DNA from 4 places in the Kocuria sp. KH4 genome. Region 1 is predicted to be linked to each of the others. Evidence: riboswitches for the same ligand, from Rfam matches in the RefSeq annotation. Region 1 holds a riboswitch; each other region holds the start of a gene.
What was found. A riboswitch is a leader RNA that binds a small molecule or an ion and turns the genes downstream of it on or off. The one in region 1 is predicted to bind S-adenosylmethionine.
Positions count from the first base shown of each region.

Region 1 (4,259 bases):
GGCCACCTGCAGCGGGGTGAGGTGGGCCAGCAGCCACACCTGGCCGGAGAGGACGAAGCTGCCGGTCAGCCCGAGCGAGTCGAAGCCGTCGGCGAGCCACACCATGAGCACGGTGAGCAGGATCAGCAGGTAGGAGACCACGGCCACGGAGCCGAGCTCCACCACGCCCTGCAGCCACAGCGGCATGGGCACGCCGCGGCGGTCGGCGGAGGGGGCGGGGGAGGAAGAGCCTTGGGAGTTCATCACCGTCCATCCTCCCACGCCGCCGGCGCCCGGGCCGAGGTTTCACGGGGCCTTCACCGGCGGGCCACGTGCCGATCCCCCCGCGGACGCCCGTGCCCGGAAGGCTCGGCGCCATGAGAGTCGCCGTGGTCGCCGAGCAGTTCCTCCCCCACCTCAACGGTGTCACCCACTCGGTCCTGCGGGTCGTCGAGCAGCTGGGCGCCCGGGGGCACGACGTGGTGGTCGTGGCGCCCTCCTACGCCCCCGCGCCGCTCGGGCGCCTGGCCGAGGACGTCGTCGAGGACCTCGACGGCGTGCCGGTGCACCGGCTGCCGGCCCTGCCGCTCACCGGCTATCCCGACGTGCGCGTGGCCGGCGGGACCGTGGCCCGGGTGCGCCGGCACCTGGAGCGGTTCCGCCCCGACGTCGTCCACGTCGCCTCCCCGTTCGTCCTGGGCCGGCGGGCGATCCTCGCGGCCCAGCAGCTCGGGGTGCCGGCCGTGGCCGTGTACCAGACGGACGTGCCCGGCTACACGGCGAAGTACGGGGCCCCCTTCCTCGAGCAGCTGCTGTGGGGGCACGTGCGGAGCATGCACAACGCCGCGACCCTGACCCTCGCCCCGTCCTCCTCGGCGGTGGGACAGCTCACCGCGCACGGGGTGCGCGACGTCCACCTGTGGCGGCGCGGGGTGGACACCGCCCGCTTCTGCCCGCGGCACCGCGACGAGCGGTGGCGGGCCGAGGTGGGGGGCGGCCGCCGGATCGTGGGCTACGTGGGCCGGATCGCCCCGGAGAAGCAGGTCGAGGACCTCGCCGCGGTCGCGGACCTGCCCGGCACCCGCCTCGTCGTCGTGGGCTCGGGACCGGAGGAGGAGGCGCTGCGGCGCCGCCTGCCGGGCGCGCACTTCACCGGCCGCCGCTCCGGGGCCGACCTCGCCCGCATCATGGCCTCCCTCGACGTGTTCGTGCACCCGGGCGAGTTCGAGACGTTCTGCCAGACCGTGCAGGAGGCCATGGCCTCCGGGGTGCCGGTGGTCGCCACGGGCCGGGGCGGCCCGGTGGACCTCGTCGACTCCTCCCGCACCGGCTGGCTCTATCCGCCCGGGGACCTCGCGGCGCTGCGCGGCCACGTGGCCGACCTGGTCGGCGACGAGGCCAAGCGGGCCGCCTTCGGGGCCGCCGCGCACGCCGCCGTGCAGGGGCGGACGTGGGACGTGCTGGTCGGGCAGCTGCTGGAGCACTACGACCGGGCCGTGGCGCTGGGCGCCCGCGCCCACGGTCCCCGCCACCGACGGACCGCCTGAGGCCTAGCCCCGGGCGGGGACCGCCTCCAGCACGGGAGCGCCCGTGCCGGCGTACCGTCCGGGCTCGGCGCTGAGCACCGTGAGCCCGTGCACCAGCGCGGTGGCGGCGGTCAGCCCGGCCACCGGATCGGCGGTCCCGGCGGCGCCGAGGGCGCCCCACGCCCTGCTCACGGCCGCGTCCACGGGCAGCACGCGGTCCGGGAAGCGCAGCTCCAGCTGCTCGGTCCACCGCGCCTCGTCGGGCCGGTCCGACAGCAGCTCCCCCAGCACCAGGGCGGACAGGAACAGCCGTCGGTGGCCGTGCCGGCGCAGGACCCCGGCGAGCTCGGGCGAGCGCTCCGGGGTGCGCACCCCGAGCAGCACGGATCGGTCCAGGAGCAGGTCCACGGGGTCGGTCCTCCGCCGGTCCTCAGGCCGCGGCGGCGAGGCGGCCGCGGGCGGGGGCCAGCAGGAAGTCCACGAACTCCGTGCGCGCCTGCACCACGCGGGCGTAGTCGTCGATGCTCATCGCCGCGCAGCCGAGCGCGGCCGGGGCGGCGGGACCGGGGGCCGGGCCGCCCGGGCGGGCGGCGACGATGGGAAGGGCGTCTGACATGACCGGGATCCTTCGGGCGCTCTTGCTCGCAGCGGGTGCCGCCACGGCGGCGATGCGAGCCGCTTCGTCATCCGAACCACCCGTGAACATGGGGTTGGTGCCCGGCCAAGTCGGAGCTTGTCGACCGGATCTCTTGAAGCTGCCCCCATTCAACCACATCGCCCCGGCCCGGTCCCGCCCGGCCGGGCGCGTGAGCCGGCATTCCCCGCCCCGTCACCGCGGCGACACCTCGCCGACACATCGCTGCGCTGGAATGGGCCCCGCGCACCCGGGCGAGCCCCGACATTACGGTTCGGTGACACCGGCCATGCCGGTCCTGTCGGTCTGTCGGAGGCGCGCGGTAGCCTGGAGCTGCTTCTCGAGATGCGGCGTCCGCGTGCTCGAACGGAGGGCGGACCGCCCTCCCGAGGGACCGCGGAGGGGCTCCGACCCGCTGCGCGCCAACCCGATGTTCCCGGGTGGATCGGATGACGAAGCGGCGGGCAACGACACCGGATGCCCGCAAGAACGTCAGGAGAAAACATGACCATGTCCGAAGAAAGAACACCCTCCACCGACCAGCGGGAGGAGTGGGTCGACGTCACCGTCACCGCCCTCCCCGATCTGCACCTCGTCCGGCTCACCTCGACCGACGGCGACGTGCAGGAGTACCTCAGCCCGGAGGCCGACGACCTCGCCGCCGCGGCGGAGCACGCTGCGGGCACCGCGCAATGGTGCGCGAAGTACCGCCAGCTCCTCGTCCCCGGCGCCCTGGCCGCGACCGGCCGGCACCCGTTCTTCAAGCTCCACCCCGCGTCCCTCCCGCTGTCGGCGTAGCCGGCGGGCGGGACACGGCGAAGGCCGCAGCCCGGCGGGCTGCGGCCTTCGCCGTGCGGTCGGCGCCCCCGCGGAACGGGTCCCGCGGGGGCAGCGCCTCACTCCAGCCCGTAGTCCCCGGGCGATCCCCAGCCCTCTCCCCCCGCCCCCTCGGCGGGGGCGTCCAGGTCCCACTCGGAGACCTCGAGCTCGAAGGGCACGGAGACGTCGAGCTCGGCGTCGGGGACCCGGTTCACCACGAAGGGGTCCTCCTCGTCCGGCGGGCGGGGCGGGACGGGACCGGTCATGCGCGCTCCTGCCGATTGCGGGGGTACGGCAGAACCGCCGCCGGGCGCAGGCCCGACGGCGGTTCTGGACGATCAACGGGCTCGTGGGCCCGGCGGAGCTAACGTCAGGAGATGACGGTGATGTTCGCGGCCTGGGGGCCCTTCGGGCCGTCCTGGGTCTCGAACTCGACGCGGTCGTTCTCGTTCAGGGAGCGGAAGCCGCTGGAGTTGATCGCGGAGAAGTGGGCGAAGACGTCCTTGGAGCCGTCCTCGGGGGTGATGAAGCCGAAGCCCTTGTCAGCGTTGAACCACTTGACGATACCGGTAGTCATGGTGAGACCTGATCTTTCGTGAGATGTACGTTTCCCGACGTTCGAGAAACACAGGAGTTGCGATGCGCGGAAAACGTCTTCTCAGAAAAACTGCTGCACCCGGATGGGCCGAACTGCTTGAAATACAAAAACGACAACCTCAACAACTCCGATCCACTCTACACGAGTTCCGGCGCCCCGCCACCCCCGCGGCGGCCGCCGCGGGGCGTTGCCGGGTCCGTGCCGCTCAGCCGGCCAGCAGCGCCTCGGCGACGTCCCGCAGCCGGGCCCGCTCCTGCTGGTCGGGGGCGAAGACGCCCGCGGCGTCGGCGAACCACACGCCGTCGGCCAGCAGCCGCACGGCCAGCAGCCGGCTCCGGTGCCCGGGGGGCAGGTCCTCGGGCAGGTCCACCCACGGCGTCACCCGTGCCACCCAGCGCTCCTTGAGCGTCGCGCGCAGCCGCTGGTCCGTGAGCATCACCAGATCCGTCTCGTCGACCTCCCCCGACAGGCACCAGTCCAGGTAGGCGCGCAGCCGCTCGTCGGCCGGCACCTGCTCCGGCGGGGCGCAGAGGCGGCGGGCCATCTGCGCGTCCCAGCCGTCCATCACCCGGTCCACCAGGGCCAGCATCAGGGCCTCCTTGGTGGGGAAGTGGTACATCACCCCGGGCTTGGTGAGGTCCGCCTGCCGCGCGGCCGACGCGAGGGAGACCGTGCCGCCGCTGCGGATGAGCTCGAGGGCGCC
Region 1 covers NZ_JBSJYX010000010.1:101,178-105,436, reverse strand. The annotation lists gene ACWCOM_RS09565 (cell division protein PerM) at 1-243, opposite strand, end outside; gene ACWCOM_RS09560 (glycosyltransferase family 4 protein) at 357-1,526, shown strand; gene ACWCOM_RS09555 (PIN domain-containing protein) at 1,530-1,913, opposite strand; gene ACWCOM_RS09550 (hypothetical protein) at 1,936-2,121, opposite strand; SAM riboswitch class IV at 2,135-2,260, opposite strand; SAM riboswitch class IV at 2,522-2,635, shown strand; gene ACWCOM_RS09545 (hypothetical protein) at 2,644-2,937, shown strand; gene ACWCOM_RS09540 (hypothetical protein) at 3,036-3,224, opposite strand; gene cspE (transcription antiterminator/RNA stability regulator CspE) at 3,329-3,535, opposite strand; gene ACWCOM_RS09530 (TetR/AcrR family transcriptional regulator) at 3,762-4,259, opposite strand, start outside.

Region 2 (4,259 bases), on a different contig from region 1:
GCCGACGACCGTCGGGACGCTCGCGTCGTAGCGGTCACGGATCCGCACCGTTTCCCGGTGTTCGAAGTCGACGCCGCTGAGGTGTTCGATGAACGTGGTGACAAAGTGCTGACGGGTCTGTTCGCCGTCGCTGACGATGTCGATACCCGCCTGGCGCTGCTCGTCCACGGCCAGGCTCAGCGCATCCCGCTTGCCCTCGCGCAGTTCCTCGCCGTCCAGCTTCCAGGGGGACCACAGCGTCTCACCTTCAGCGAGCCAGGAGGGCTTGGGCAGGCTGCCGACGATGGTGGTGGGCAACAGAGTGTTCATCCGTGATCTTCCGTCTCTCGTCCGGAGTGGGCCGCGGCCCACTGCTCCAGGAGGGTCTGGTGTGGCTTCACGAAGTGCTCCTCCGTGAACTTCCCCTGCATGAGGGCCAGCTGACTGCGCTCCTCGCGGTCGTAGGCGATCTGCGTCACCGAGTGGTCTCGGCTCTCCAGGCTCGGCCGGTAGATCCGACCAGCCGCCGCATTGGCGTTGTAGATCTCCGGGCGATAGATCTTCTGGAACGTCTCCATCGTGCTGATGAGACCGATGAGTGCCAGGCTGGAATAGTCGTTGAGGAGATCGCCCCGGAAATAGAACGCCAGGGGCGCGACCGCGCCGCGGGGCATGAAGTAGCGGACCCGCAGTCCCATCTGCTCGAAGTATCGATCCGTCAAGGAGGATTCGTCCTGCCGATACTCGACCCCGAGGATCGGATGGTGGTTCTCGAGCCGACGGTACGTCTTGGTGCTCGAGACGCTGATGCAGATCACGGGCGGCTGAGGGAACCGCTCGCGGTAGGCATCGGAGTCCAGGAAGTGCGTGAAGAGCTTCCCGTGCAATTCGCCGAAGTCATCGGGGATGCTGGACCGGGACACCTTCGCGTGGTGTTCCGGCAGCACCACGCTGAAGTCGTAGTCCCGCAGGTAGGACGAGAAGTTGTTCCCCACGATCCCGTCGATGTGCACATTGGCCAGCGTGTCGAGGATCTGCACGTCGAGGACCTCGATCAGGGGGAATACCGCGTCGTCGCCGTCGGCGGCGACGTGCAGGTCCACGGAGACGATCTCAATCTCCACGGCATAGCGATCCCGGCTGGGATTGTCCCAGTGGGCCAGGTCGTTGAAGCGATTATTGATCATGGTCAGGGTGTTCCGGAGGTTCTGCCGACGGTTCTCGCCGCGGGCCAGGTTCGCGAAGTTCGTGGTGCCCCGGGAACTGGACGACGGGCAGTAGTCCTCATCGAAGCGGGTCGTGCTGATACCGAACGTGAAGTCGTTCGTCCTGGTGGTCTGATGCATCGATTCCTCACTGTGGACCGGGGGCCTGCCTGCCAGGTGCGTACTCATCTCGAACGTCCTTCCCTGCTGCTCGTGCACTGCCCTCCCGAAGGTCGCCTCAGTCATGCTCCTGGCACCCCCGGCGCTGCCCGGACGACGTCGGTCCGGGTCTCCGGGCTGCCGGTTACCCGGGCCGCAGCGGTGACGCGGCGCTGACCGGTCCGCGGCGGGGTGGTGGACCTCCGGCTGTACTCGTGGCCGCCGCGCAGCACGGTGATGCCGTCCTGCACGAAGGTGCTGGTCCGGTCGATCGGCGGCACGACCGCCCCGGTCAGTGGGTCCGGTGCCCGGCCGGCGTGGACCTGTTGGGTGGCGTGGTGATGCATTCGATCCTCCATCGGTCCTGGCGGTAGCACCGTGCCCGCCGGTCCCGATGTCCCGGGGTCGGCTGACTGGTTGCTGCGGCGTCGTCGAGCCAGATCTCTCGGCCGCTCTGGATGGTGTGGTGCGCTCATCCCACTCGATGGACGGCTCTGCAGTCCAACGGACGGTGGGGTCGGTCGTCACAAAAACACACGTGGGGACACATTCGGGCCGGGCGGCCGCGCTCGGCCGCTTCGGCCGACGTCGGGCCGGGTTTGTGACAGGTTGTGACGGCCGGCCGCCCGGCCCTCATCGTGGGCCCAGTGATGTCCTGGCGGAAGACCAGGGTGTCGTCGAGGGCGTTGTGCGCGGAGAAGATGACGCCCGCCTGGGGGTGGCGTCGTCAACGGCGTGGTGAACGGCGTCAACCGGATCCTGGGAGCCGTGCACGGAGCCATCGGCTTCGTCCTCCGGCACCACAGGAGCGCTCTCCCCTGCCCCGCTCGTCGATCGTGGCAACCCGGGGCGTATGACCAGCTTCCACCGCGGCACGGTCCGCCGCTAACGGGCCCTATGTAAGGTGGCTTGCTCGTGGCCGCCGTGGGCTAACCGACTGCGTGCTCTTACCGTGCGCTGGAATACATCCGAGGCGAAGGGGTCGAGGTGATTCCCAGCGATTGCAGCTCGCGCCGGCGTGCCAGCATTTGCGCTTCCGCTTGGCGGGCCCAGAGGCGCGAGCTGCGCTCGAACTTCGACACGACCCCGAGGGTCAGCATGAGCACCCCGGCCATCAGCAGTGCCATCCAGACCGGGTCCAGTGCTTGGTCAGCCCTGATGGACAGCCACAGCCCCGCGAGGACCACCGCGGTCAGGAACGCACCGGCGCGAGTGGTCACCGTGATCAGTGCGCCTGTCATCAATAGCCCCTGCCGCCCCTATGCCGTCCCCGCTCTTTCTGTACCCCATAGTAACTTGATGCATCACTAAACGCTGAAGGACACCACTGCGTCCCTGCACCTTTTGGCAGAGCATGGTTCCTGGCGCGGTGGTGATCCACATCGAGGGCATCGACCTGCCTGGGGCGGCCTCTCGCATGAAGAGCTCAGCGTGGCGGTCATCCTCGAGCGCAGCGACGAGTTCACCTGCCGCATCTGTTTCCTGATCCGTCACCGCCCCCAGCCCGTCCGCACCAGTGCGGGCACCAGCTACTGCAGGGATTGCGCGGGCTGAGTCCCCGCCCGCCGGCGCACGACGCCCGGGTCCCGGCGCACCACGCGCCGGGGCCCGGGCCGTCGGCCGTGTACCCACCGGACGGGGCCAGGGGGAGGTGGGGTTATCGCGGCGGGCCCTCCGGTGCCGGTTCCGTGCGCCCGGGGTGGCGGCACTGGTCGGTGAGGACGAGTCGGCGGTGTCCTAGGCCGACTTCGCGCACCCAGGCCACTGCGAGGCGGGGGACGTGTTCTTCGACCTGGGCGTGGTAGCAGAACGTGTCCTGGTCCCAGATCTCCACGATCCGTCCCGGCGTCAACGCGTGGGCCGGCAGCACGGCGACCGAGGACCCGGGCGCACTCACCATCCCTCGCCCTCACGAGCGTGGCGGTGGGCGTCGAGGGCGTCCAGGAGTTCCTGGTGGCGATCCAGGGTCACCGGGTGCGGGCCTGCCGGGGCTTCCAGGTATTCGTCCTCCAACTGCAGGGACACCCGGGAGTGGAGGACCTGCAGCTCCACCAGCGTCAGCGACCCCAGATCCGCCGGGAACGCCTCGCCCGGACCCAGCCGTGTGCTGCCTTCCAGCACGTCGAGCCCGGGTGCACGCCACGACGCACCCGCCGGATCACTGAGGGCGTCGGTGCGGTGGTGGGCGTCAAGGGCGTCCAGGAGTTCCTGGTGGCGATCCAGGGTCACCGGGTGCGGGCCTGCCGGGGCTTCCAGGTATTCGTCCTCCAGCTGCAGGGACACCCGGGAGTGGAGGACCTGCAGCTCCACCAGCGTCAGCGACCCCAGATCCGCCGGGAACGCCTCGCCCGGACCCAGCCGTGTGCTGCCTTCCAGCACGTCGAGCCCGGGTGCACGCCACGACGCGCCCGCCGGATCACTGAGGGTGTCGGTGTGGGTCTGCCGGTGACCGATCATGCCGCCACCTCCTGGCCGGCACCCACGCCGCGCAGCGACCCCTCGGGAAGCCGGCCACCGTGGTCGCCGACACCATCGACGCTACCCCCGGTTAGAGGCGCCGGCGCAGGCAGCACCAGCCGCACCGCACCCCCTCGACCGGTGCGCCCGGGCTCCTCCAGCGCCTGGCGGAGCAGCCCCACGGCGGAGGCCTCGACCCGGGACAGGGCAGAGAGGTCCACGGTGACCGTGGTGGCTGGGGTGAGGGTGCGTGCGCGGCGGATCACCGCGTGCAGCCCCTGCTGGGACAGTACGGTCAGCGCACCGGCGGTGACCCTGATGGTCACGTGGCGGCCGTCCAGATCGACCTGGACGGCGACAGAGAGCTTGGAGGGTTTCAACGACCTTCTCGCATCCTGAGTACGGGAACAGAAGGGCCGCTACTTGACCAGGGCAATAGCGTAGAGCACCACTGGCGGC
Region 2 covers NZ_JBSJYX010000026.1:13,249-17,507, forward strand. The annotation lists gene ACWCOM_RS15775 (methionine synthase) at 1-309, opposite strand, end outside; gene ACWCOM_RS15780 (DUF1852 domain-containing protein) at 306-1,325, opposite strand; gene ACWCOM_RS15785 (hypothetical protein) at 1,427-1,690, opposite strand; SAM riboswitch class I at 1,696-1,808, opposite strand; gene ACWCOM_RS15790 (hypothetical protein) at 2,291-2,584, opposite strand; gene ACWCOM_RS15795 (DUF4193 family protein) at 2,775-2,897, shown strand; gene ACWCOM_RS15800 (hypothetical protein) at 3,237-3,800, opposite strand; gene ACWCOM_RS15805 (hypothetical protein) at 3,797-4,180, opposite strand.
Region 2: linked by a shared signal. The riboswitch ahead of ACWCOM_RS15785 (hypothetical protein) and the one ahead of ACWCOM_RS09545 (hypothetical protein) in region 1 are both predicted to bind S-adenosylmethionine.

Region 3 (4,259 bases), on a different contig from region 1:
GCTCGTGGCGCCGTCGCCGCACATGGCCAGGACCACGGTGTCCTCGCCGCGCAGCTTCGCGGCGTGGGCCACGCCCACCGCGTGCAGCAGCTGGGTGGTGAGCGGGGTCGACTGGATGCCGACGTGGTGCTCGTGGGGGTCGTAGCCCCCGTGCCACTCGCCGCGGAAGATCGACATCACGTCCAGGGGCCGCACGCCCCGGGTCATCACGGCCACGGTGTCCCGGTAGGTGGGGAACAGCCAGTCGCCCGGCCGCAGGCACAGGGCGGCGGCGACCTGGCAGGCCTCCTGCCCGTGGCTGGAGGGGTAGACGGCCATCCGGCCCTGGCGCACCAGCGCGGAGTTCTGGTCGTTGACCCGGCGGCCCACCACCAGCTTCTCGTAGGCGCCCAGCAGCACGTCCCCCGCGGGCAGCGGGTACTCGTGGCCGGGCTCGGTGCCCTGCTCGTGGGCCGGCAGCAGGCGGCCGGCGGGGTCCACCATCCGGATCTCGCCGCGGGCCGGGAGCATGTACTGCTCCGGCGTGATGCCGAAGCTCTGGGAGGCCCGGAGGATCGGGTCCTCGGGGGTCTCGACGGTCTGGCTCATGGTGTCCCCTCGGTCGGTCCCCGGTCCGGGTGGGGACGCGGGACGGCGGGAAGGCCGCTGAAGTTCTGTCCGCCCAGTATGGGAAGAACAGCCGGTTCGTATCCAGGCGCCCGGGAAAGTCCAGATTCCTGCGCGCAGGGGTGCCGTCCGCGTGGACGAAATGTTCTACTGTGGCGTGGGACACACGCATTCGTCCGACATAGGTCCCGCCCTCATGTCCCGCCCTCGCACCCCGCCCCGAAGGAGCCCGCCGTGCCCTCGACCCCCGTCCCGCTGGACGAGACCGACCGCAAGATCCTCGCCGAGCTCTCCCGGGACGCCCGGCAGTCGGTGACCGCGATCGCCGCGGCCGTGCACGTCTCCCGCGCCCACGCCTACGCCCGCATCAACCGGCTGCGCGACGAAGGGGTGATCCTGCGCTTCGGCACCGTGATCGACCCGGTGCGCGCCGGGCTGCAGGCCTCGGCCTACGTGACGCTGAAGCTGCAGCAGAACACCTGGCGGGAGCTGTGCGGGCAGCTGCAGGCGATCCCGGCGGTGCACCACATCGCCTTGGTGGGCGGGAACTTCGACGTCATGCTGCTGGTGCGCGCCGTGGACACGGTGCACCTGCGGCAGGTGATCTTCGAGCACGTCCAGCAGCTGCCCGGCGTGGTGGACACCCAGACGTTCCTGATCTTCGAGGACATCGACACCCGGGCGTGACCCGCCCCGGCGCGCGGGCCGTCACGGACGTCGTCACGGGGGTGTCACGAACGGCGTCACGATCCGTCACGGACGTCATCTTCGGTCGTGGAACGGCGCCGGTGCGCCTCCCGCATAGTGTGGTCCCAGCTTCACGAGACGCGACCGCCAAGCTCCGACTGGGTCGCGCACCAACCCCATGCTCACCGGGTGGTTCGGATGAGGAAGCGGCCTGCATCCCCGTTGCCGTGCGACGGGTGACCGGTGCGGGTAAGAGCAAGCGCACAGGAGCCGCGCCATGTCCCTCCCCGTGACCGACCAGGACCTCTCGACCCGGCAGATCCACGCCGGCGCCGACCACGACCCCGGGCAGCGCACCCTCACGGTGCCGATCTACCAGAGCGCCGCCTTCGAGTTCCCGGACTACGAGGCCGCCCGGCAGATGTTCGCCCAGACCCGGGCCGGCTTCACCTACACCCGCACCGGCAACCCGACGGTCGCCGTGCTCGAGCAGCGGATCAGCGAGCTCGAGGGCGGGAGGGGAGCCGTGGCCACCGGCTCGGGGCAGGCCGCGGTGGCCGTGGCGCTGCTGGCCCTGCTCGGCCAGGGGGAGGACAGGCACCTGGTCGCCTCCGAGAAGCTCTACGGCGGGACCGTGGACCTGCTCACCGACTCGCTGGCCGACCACGGCGTCGAGGTGGACTTCGTGGACCCCACCGTCCCCGGCGCCTGGGCCGCGGCCGTGCGCCCCGACACCCGGGCCTTCCTGCTCGAGTCCATCGGCAACCCGCTGGCCACGCTGCCGGACCTGCCCGGGATCGCCGACGTCGCCCGGGCGGCCCGGGTGCCCGTCGTCGTCGACAACACCCTCGCCTCCCCGGCGCTGTACCGGCCGCTGGAGAAGGGCGCGGACATCGTGGTGCACTCGGCCACCAAGTTCCTCGGCGGCCACGGCAACGCCCTCGCCGGGGCGGTCGTGGACGGCGGGACGTTCGACTGGTCCGCGCAGCCCGAGAGGTGGCCGCAGTTCACCCGCGCCCGCGCCCGCTGGGGCGGGCAGAGCCTGCTCGACAGGTGCGCCGGCGCCAGCCCCTACCTGCACCTGGTCCGGGCCAAGTACGTGCACGACCTCGGCACCACGCTGTCCCCGTTCAACGCCAGCCAGATCCTGCAGGGCACCGAGACCCTCGACCTGCGGGTGGCCCGGCACACGGCCTCGGCGCTGACCGTGGCCGAGTTCCTCGCCGGTCACCCCGCCGTCGCACGCGTGCACCACCCCGGGCTGCCGGGGGACCCCGGGGCCGGGATCGCGGCCCGGGACTTCCCCCGCGGCACCGGCTCCGTGTTCTCCTTCGACCTCGCGGCCCCGGACGCCGCCGTGGGGCCCTTCATCGACGGGCTGCGGCTGTTCAAGCTGGTCGCCAACATCGGCGACACCCGCAGCCTCGTGGCCCACCCGGCCGCGATGACCCACTGCCGGCTCACGCCCGAGCAGCGCCGGGCCGGCGGGATCGCCGAGACCACCATCCGGCTCTCGGTCGGCCTCGAGGCCCCGCAGGACCTCGTGGCCGACCTCGGCCAGGCCCTCGACGCCGTGCTCGAGACCGTTTCGAACTTCCGGAAGTGAGCCCCACCATGAGTCAGACCGTCACCACCCGCCGGCAGGGCTTCACCACCACCGCCGTCCACGCCGGCCAGCAGCCCGACCCGCTGACCGGGGCCGTCATCCCGCCGGTCTACCAGACCTCCACCTTCGCCCAGGACGGGATCAACGTCCTGCGCGCCGGCCACGAGTACAGCCGCGGCTCGAACCCCACCCGCAACGGCTTCGAGGAGCAGCTCGCGGCCCTGGAGCACGGCGAGCGCGGGTTCGCCTTCGCCTCCGGGATCGCCGCCGAGGACGCGCTGCTGCGGGCGGTGCTGCGCCCGGGCGAGCACGTGGTGCTCGGCGCCGACGGCTACGGCGGCACCAACCGGCTGATCACCCGGGTGCTCGCCCCGTGGGGGATCGGTCACACGCCCGTGGAGATCACCGACCTCGACGCCGTCCGCGCCGCGGTCCGTCCCGGGGACACCGCGGTCCTGTGGCTGGAGACGCCCTCCAACCCGCTGCTCGGCATCGCCGACGTCGCGGCCTGGGCGGAGCTGGCCCGGGAGGCGGGGGCGCTGCTCGTGGTGGACAACACCTTCGCGTCCCCGTACCTGCAGAACCCGCTGCTGCTCGGCGCCCACGCCGTGGTGCACTCCACCACCAAGTACATCGGCGGGCACTCCGACGTCCTCGGCGGGGCCGTGGTCGTCGGGGCGGGCTCCTGGCGCGGCGCCCCGCTCGCCGAGACGGTCGGCTTCCAGCAGTTCGCCGCCGGCGCCGTGGCCGGACCCCAGGACAGCTACCTGGCCGCCCGCGGGCTCAAGACCCTGAGCCTGCGCATGGAGCGCCACCAGGAGAACGCCCAGCGGATCGCCGAGTGGCTGCTGGAGCGCCCGGAGGTGTCCCGGGTGCTCTACCCCGGGCTGCCCGAGCACCCCGGCCACGCGCTCGCCGCGACGCAGATGCGCGGGTCCGGCGGCATGGTCTCCTTCCGCCTCGCCGGGGGAGAGGCCGCGGCCCGCGCCGTGGCCGAGGGCACGCGGCTGTACTCGCTGTCCGTGAGCCTGGGCGGGGTCGAGTCGCTCATCTGCTATCCGTCGGAGATGACGCACGCGTCCGTCCAGGGCACCGCGCTCGCCGTGCCCGTGGACCTGGTGCGGCTCTCGGTGGGGATCGAGGACGTCGAGGACCAGCTGGAGGACCTCGAGCGGGCGCTCGCGGGCGCGGCCTCGTAGCCCAGCGCGCTACCCTGGCCCGCATGAGCACCGGCACCCCGCACCCCGAGACGTTCCTCGAGCTGCCCGGACCCGTGGTGGACACCGGGTGGCTGGCCGACCACCTGGGTGACCCCCGGCTGGTGCTGGTGGACGCGAGCTCCACGCTCAACCGCACCGAG
Region 3 covers NZ_JBSJYX010000013.1:20,666-24,924, reverse strand. The annotation lists gene ACWCOM_RS10800 (thiamine pyrophosphate-dependent enzyme) at 1-588, opposite strand, end outside; gene ACWCOM_RS10795 (Lrp/AsnC family transcriptional regulator) at 841-1,293, shown strand; SAM riboswitch class IV at 1,423-1,555, shown strand; gene ACWCOM_RS10790 (O-acetylhomoserine aminocarboxypropyltransferase/cysteine synthase family protein) at 1,571-2,899, shown strand; gene ACWCOM_RS10785 (cystathionine gamma-synthase) at 2,908-4,098, shown strand; gene ACWCOM_RS10780 (sulfurtransferase) at 4,122-4,259, shown strand, end outside.
Region 3: linked by a shared signal. The riboswitch ahead of ACWCOM_RS10790 (O-acetylhomoserine aminocarboxypropyltransferase/cysteine synthase family protein) and the one ahead of ACWCOM_RS09545 (hypothetical protein) in region 1 are both predicted to bind S-adenosylmethionine.

Region 4 (4,259 bases), on a different contig from region 1:
ACAGGCCGACCGCCACCAGCAGCGCCGAGAGCAGGAAGGGGATGCGCCAGCCGTAGGCGGCGAACTGCTCCGCGCTCATGACGTGCTGCACGACGAAGAACGCGCCGGTGGCCAGCAGCATGCCGGCCGAGGAGCCGATCTGGGTGAAGGACCCGAAGAACCCGCGGTGCCGGGCCGGGGAGTGCTCCACGCTCAGCAGCGCGGAGCCGCCCCATTCGGCGCCGGCGGACAGGCCCTGCAGGATCCGCAGGGCGACGAGCCCGACGACGGCCCACCAGCCGATCACCTCGTAGGTCGGCAGCAGGCCGATCAGGGTGGAGGCCACGCCCATGAGCAGCAGGGAGGCCACGAGCAGGGCCTTGCGGCCGATCCGGTCGCCCAGGTGGCCGGCGACGATCCCGCCCAGGGGCCGGGCGATCACCCCGACCGCGAGGGTGGCGAAGGAGGCGACGATGCCGCCGAGCTCGGTGGCCATGGGGAAGAACTGGACGTTGAAGACCAGTGCGGCGGCGGTGCCGTAGAGGTAGAAGTCGTACCACTCGATGGTGGTGCCGGCGAAGGCCGAGGCCAGGACGCGCTTCTTGCCGTGGACGACGCTGGTGCGTCCCGCGGCGGCCGTGGTCGGGGTGGTCATGCGTCAGACTCCTGGGGTTCGGTCGGCGGCGGTCCTGGCGTCGCCGATGGCGTTCAGGCCCTCCGGCAGGGTGCCGTTGATGAGGTAGTCGCCGAGGGCGCGGGCCCGGAAGGCGATCGGGTTGTGGGTGGCCACGGTCTGGGCGTTGCGCCAGTGCCGGTCCAGGCCCTTGGCCGTAGACGTGGCGGACGCGCCCACCGTGAGGAACAAGTCCTGGGCGGCGCCGAGCGCCAGCTCCGGCACGGTGACCTGGGCGTGCTCCACGGCGATCTCGGACTCGTGCAGCGCCGCCGGGAGGGTCCCGGTGAACTCCGGGCGGTCGGCGCCGGACGCCGCGGCGGCGGCGATCCCGGCGTCCAGGGCGCGGGCGGCGTGCAGCACGGTGGCCTCCGCGGCGAAGGCCTTGGCGGAGATCCGGCCGGTCGCCTCCTGGATCAGCGGGTCCTCGCGGAACGGCAGGCCGAGGCCGGTGTTGAAGGTCCGCCGGCGGGTGGCGATGGTCCCCACGGCGTCCCGCCGGGCGGCGCGGGCGATGCCGGCCAGCACGGCCAGCAGCACGAGCTGGAAGAAGGCGGCCTCGTGGACGGCCTCCGCGCTGCCGGCGGTGCGGTCCAGCACGGCGTCGTCCGGGACGCGCACGCGGTCGAAGTGGCGGTGCCGGTGCCGGTGAGCTTCTGCCCGAAGCCGTCCCAGTCGTCCTCGAGCGTGACCCCCGGGGCGTCCGTGGCGACCACGGCGAAGCGGCGCCCGTCCCGGCCGTCGAGGGCGGCCGAGACGCGGGTGTAGTCGCAGAAGATGGAGCCGGTGGCGTAGAACTTCCGGCCGGTGATCTCCCATCCCTCGGCGGTGCGGCGCAGCACGGTGTTCAGCGTGCCCAGCGCGTTGCCGCCCTTCTCCGTGGAGGCGTTGCCGACGGTGGCCCCGGCCAGCACCCGCGGGTACCAGACGTCCTGGAGCTCCCGGGGCAGGAAGCGCAGGGACTCCACGAAGCCGGCGTGGGAGCGGTAGAGGTGGGCGATGTTGGAGTCCGCCTCGGCCAGGTCGACCAGCAGCCGGGTGAAGTCCTCGATGCCGACGCCGGGACCGCCGTGGGCCGCCGGGACGCGCAGGGCGCCGAATCCGGCCCGGTCCAGCCGGCCGACCTCCTCGTGGGGCAGCGCGCGCCGGAGGTCCCGGGTCAGGGAGCCGGCGGCGATCTCCGCGAACAGCGGCCCGAAGTGCTCGCTCAGCCCGGCGTAGTCGCCCGGCAGACCGGCGGCGAGGTTCGTGCCGGCGCGGGGACGGGTGGGAGTCCCCTCGTCCGTGGTGCGGGTCATGCGGTGGTCCTTCCGGTCGCACCGAGGAGTGCCGGCCGTCCGGTCGCGCCGGGGCGGGCCCGGCGACGACGGCGCCGGGGGCCGGCGTCACGGGGCGACTGCAGATCCGGGATCTCCATCGGTTCTGGCCTTAGCACCCTGACCCCTGCGAAGGACGGGTTGCTGCGGCGTCGTCGAGCCAGATCTCTCGGCCGCTCTGAATGGGACGGATGACATCGCACCAGACCGCGGGGGTGCGGAGCCACCCGGTGACCGTCACATGTCATCGGGTGTCACGGGCACGTCACAGACGGTCATGTCCTCCCGGATGGTGTACGCATCCGCCGCGGCCGCACCGGCGGGGGACGGATCAGTAGCGCGGCCGCTCCGGCTCCACCAGCTCCGCCCAGGCCAGCACCCCGCCCTCGAGGTGGCGGAGCCGCTCCTCCCGGCCGGCGTAGAACGGGCGCAGCGCGGCGAGGGCGCTCGCCGAGCGGGCGCCGGCCTTGCAGTGCAGCACGAGGTCCGCGCCCCGGGCCTCCGGCGGCAGGGCGGCCGGCCCCCGATCCAGCAGCTCCGGGAGCGGCACCGGCACGGCGCCGGGGATGGCCAGGAGCTGCCGCTCCCAGTCCTCCCGCACGTCGACCAGCACGAAGTCCGCCTCGCCGCGCGCCCGCCGTGCCAGCAGCCGGGCCAGCTCGGCTGCCCCGACGGTCTCGGCGGGCTCCGCCCCGCCGCCGGGCGGCGGGGCGACGGCCTCGGGCCGGGCGACGGCGGTGACCGGGGCGGCGTCGGGGTCCGGGCTCAGGCGCATCTCGCGCCAGGTCATGGCCAGGGCGTCGTGCAGCAGCACCCGCCCGAGCAGGGGCTCGCCGGTGCCGGTGATCAGCTTGACGGCCTCGGTGACCATCACCGCGCCCACGGTGGCGGGGAGCATGCCGAAGACCCCGCCCTCGGCGCAGCTGGGGACCTCCCCGTCCGGCGGCGCCTCGGGGTAGAGGTCCCGGTAGGTGGGCCCGTGGCCGGCCCAGAAGACGCTGACCTGCCCCTCGAAGCGCAGGATGGAGCCCCACACGCAGGGGATCCCGGTCAGGGCGGCGGCGTCGCCGACCACGTAGCGGGTCGCGAAGTTGTCCGCGCCGTCGAGGACGAGGTCGTACTCTCCGAGGATCCGCAGGGCGTTGTCCGCCGTGAGCCGGCAGGGGTGGGTGCGCACCCGCACGAGCGGGTTGAGCGCGGCCACGGCCTCCGCGGCGGAGTCCGCCTTGGGCCGGCCGACGTCGGCGGTTCGGTGCACCACCTGGCGCTGCAGGTTGGAGACCGCCACGACGTCGTCGTCGACGATCCCCAGCGTGCCCACGCCGGCCGCGGCGAGGTACTGCAGGGCCGGGGCGCCCAGCCCGCCGGCGCCGACCACGAGCACCCGGGCGTTGCCGAGCCGGCGCTGGCCGAGCGGACCGATGCCGGGCAGGCTCAGGTGCCGGGCGTAGCGCTCGAGCTCCGCCCGGGTCAGGTCGGGGCCCGGCTCCACCAGGGGGGGCAGCGGGCTCACGGCCGCTCCCCCACGGGCGCCCAGTCCCCGCGCGGGACGTCCGCCGGGTCGGCGGCCGGCCCGCCGTCGGACATGCCGTCGGGGGTGCCGTCGGGCGCGCCGGCGCCGATCCGCCCGGCCATCGGCGAAGACGCCCGGGCGTGGCGGCGGGCCGGGATCCGCCCGGCGCCGGCGGCGAGCCGCCCGGCGGCCACGGCGTGGCGCATCGCGGTGGCCATGGCCACCGGGTCCTGGGCTCGGGTCACGGCGCTGGCCAGCAGCACGGCGTCGCAGCCCAGCTCCATGGCCAGGGCGGCCTCGGAGGCGGTGCCGATCCCGGCGTCGAGCACCACGGGCACCGAGGCCCGGGAGGTGATGAGCTCGATGTTGTGCGGGTTGAGGATCCCCAGCCCGGTGCCGATCGGCGCCCCCAGGGGCATCACGGCGGCCGCGCCGAGGTCCTCCAGCCGGCGGGCCACGGCCGGGTCGTCGGAGGTGTAGGCGAAGACCCGGAAGCCGCGGGCCACGAGCTGCTCGGTGGCGTCGAGCAGCTCCACCACGTCGGGCAGCAGGGTGTCCTCGTCGGCGATGACCTCGAGCTTGACCCAGTCGGTCTCCAGGGCCTCGCGGCCGAGCTCGGCGGTGAGCAGGGCGTCCCGGGCGGTGTAGCAGCCCGCGGTGTTGGGCAGGATCCGGATGCCGTTGCGCTCGAGCATCGCGAACAGCGAGTCGCCGTGGCCGGGGGCGTAGCGGCGCAGGGCCACGGTGGTCAGCTCGGTGCCGGAGGCGAGCAGGGCCT
Region 4 covers NZ_JBSJYX010000002.1:5,892-10,150, forward strand. The annotation lists gene ACWCOM_RS02140 (MFS transporter) at 1-634, opposite strand, end outside; partial or broken gene ACWCOM_RS02145 (acyl-CoA dehydrogenase family protein) at 638-1,950, opposite strand; SAM riboswitch class I at 2,063-2,157, opposite strand; gene moeB (molybdopterin-synthase adenylyltransferase MoeB) at 2,300-3,481, opposite strand; gene ACWCOM_RS02155 (thiazole synthase) at 3,478-4,259, opposite strand, start outside.
Region 4: linked by a shared signal. The riboswitch ahead of ACWCOM_RS02145 (acyl-CoA dehydrogenase family protein) and the one ahead of ACWCOM_RS09545 (hypothetical protein) in region 1 are both predicted to bind S-adenosylmethionine.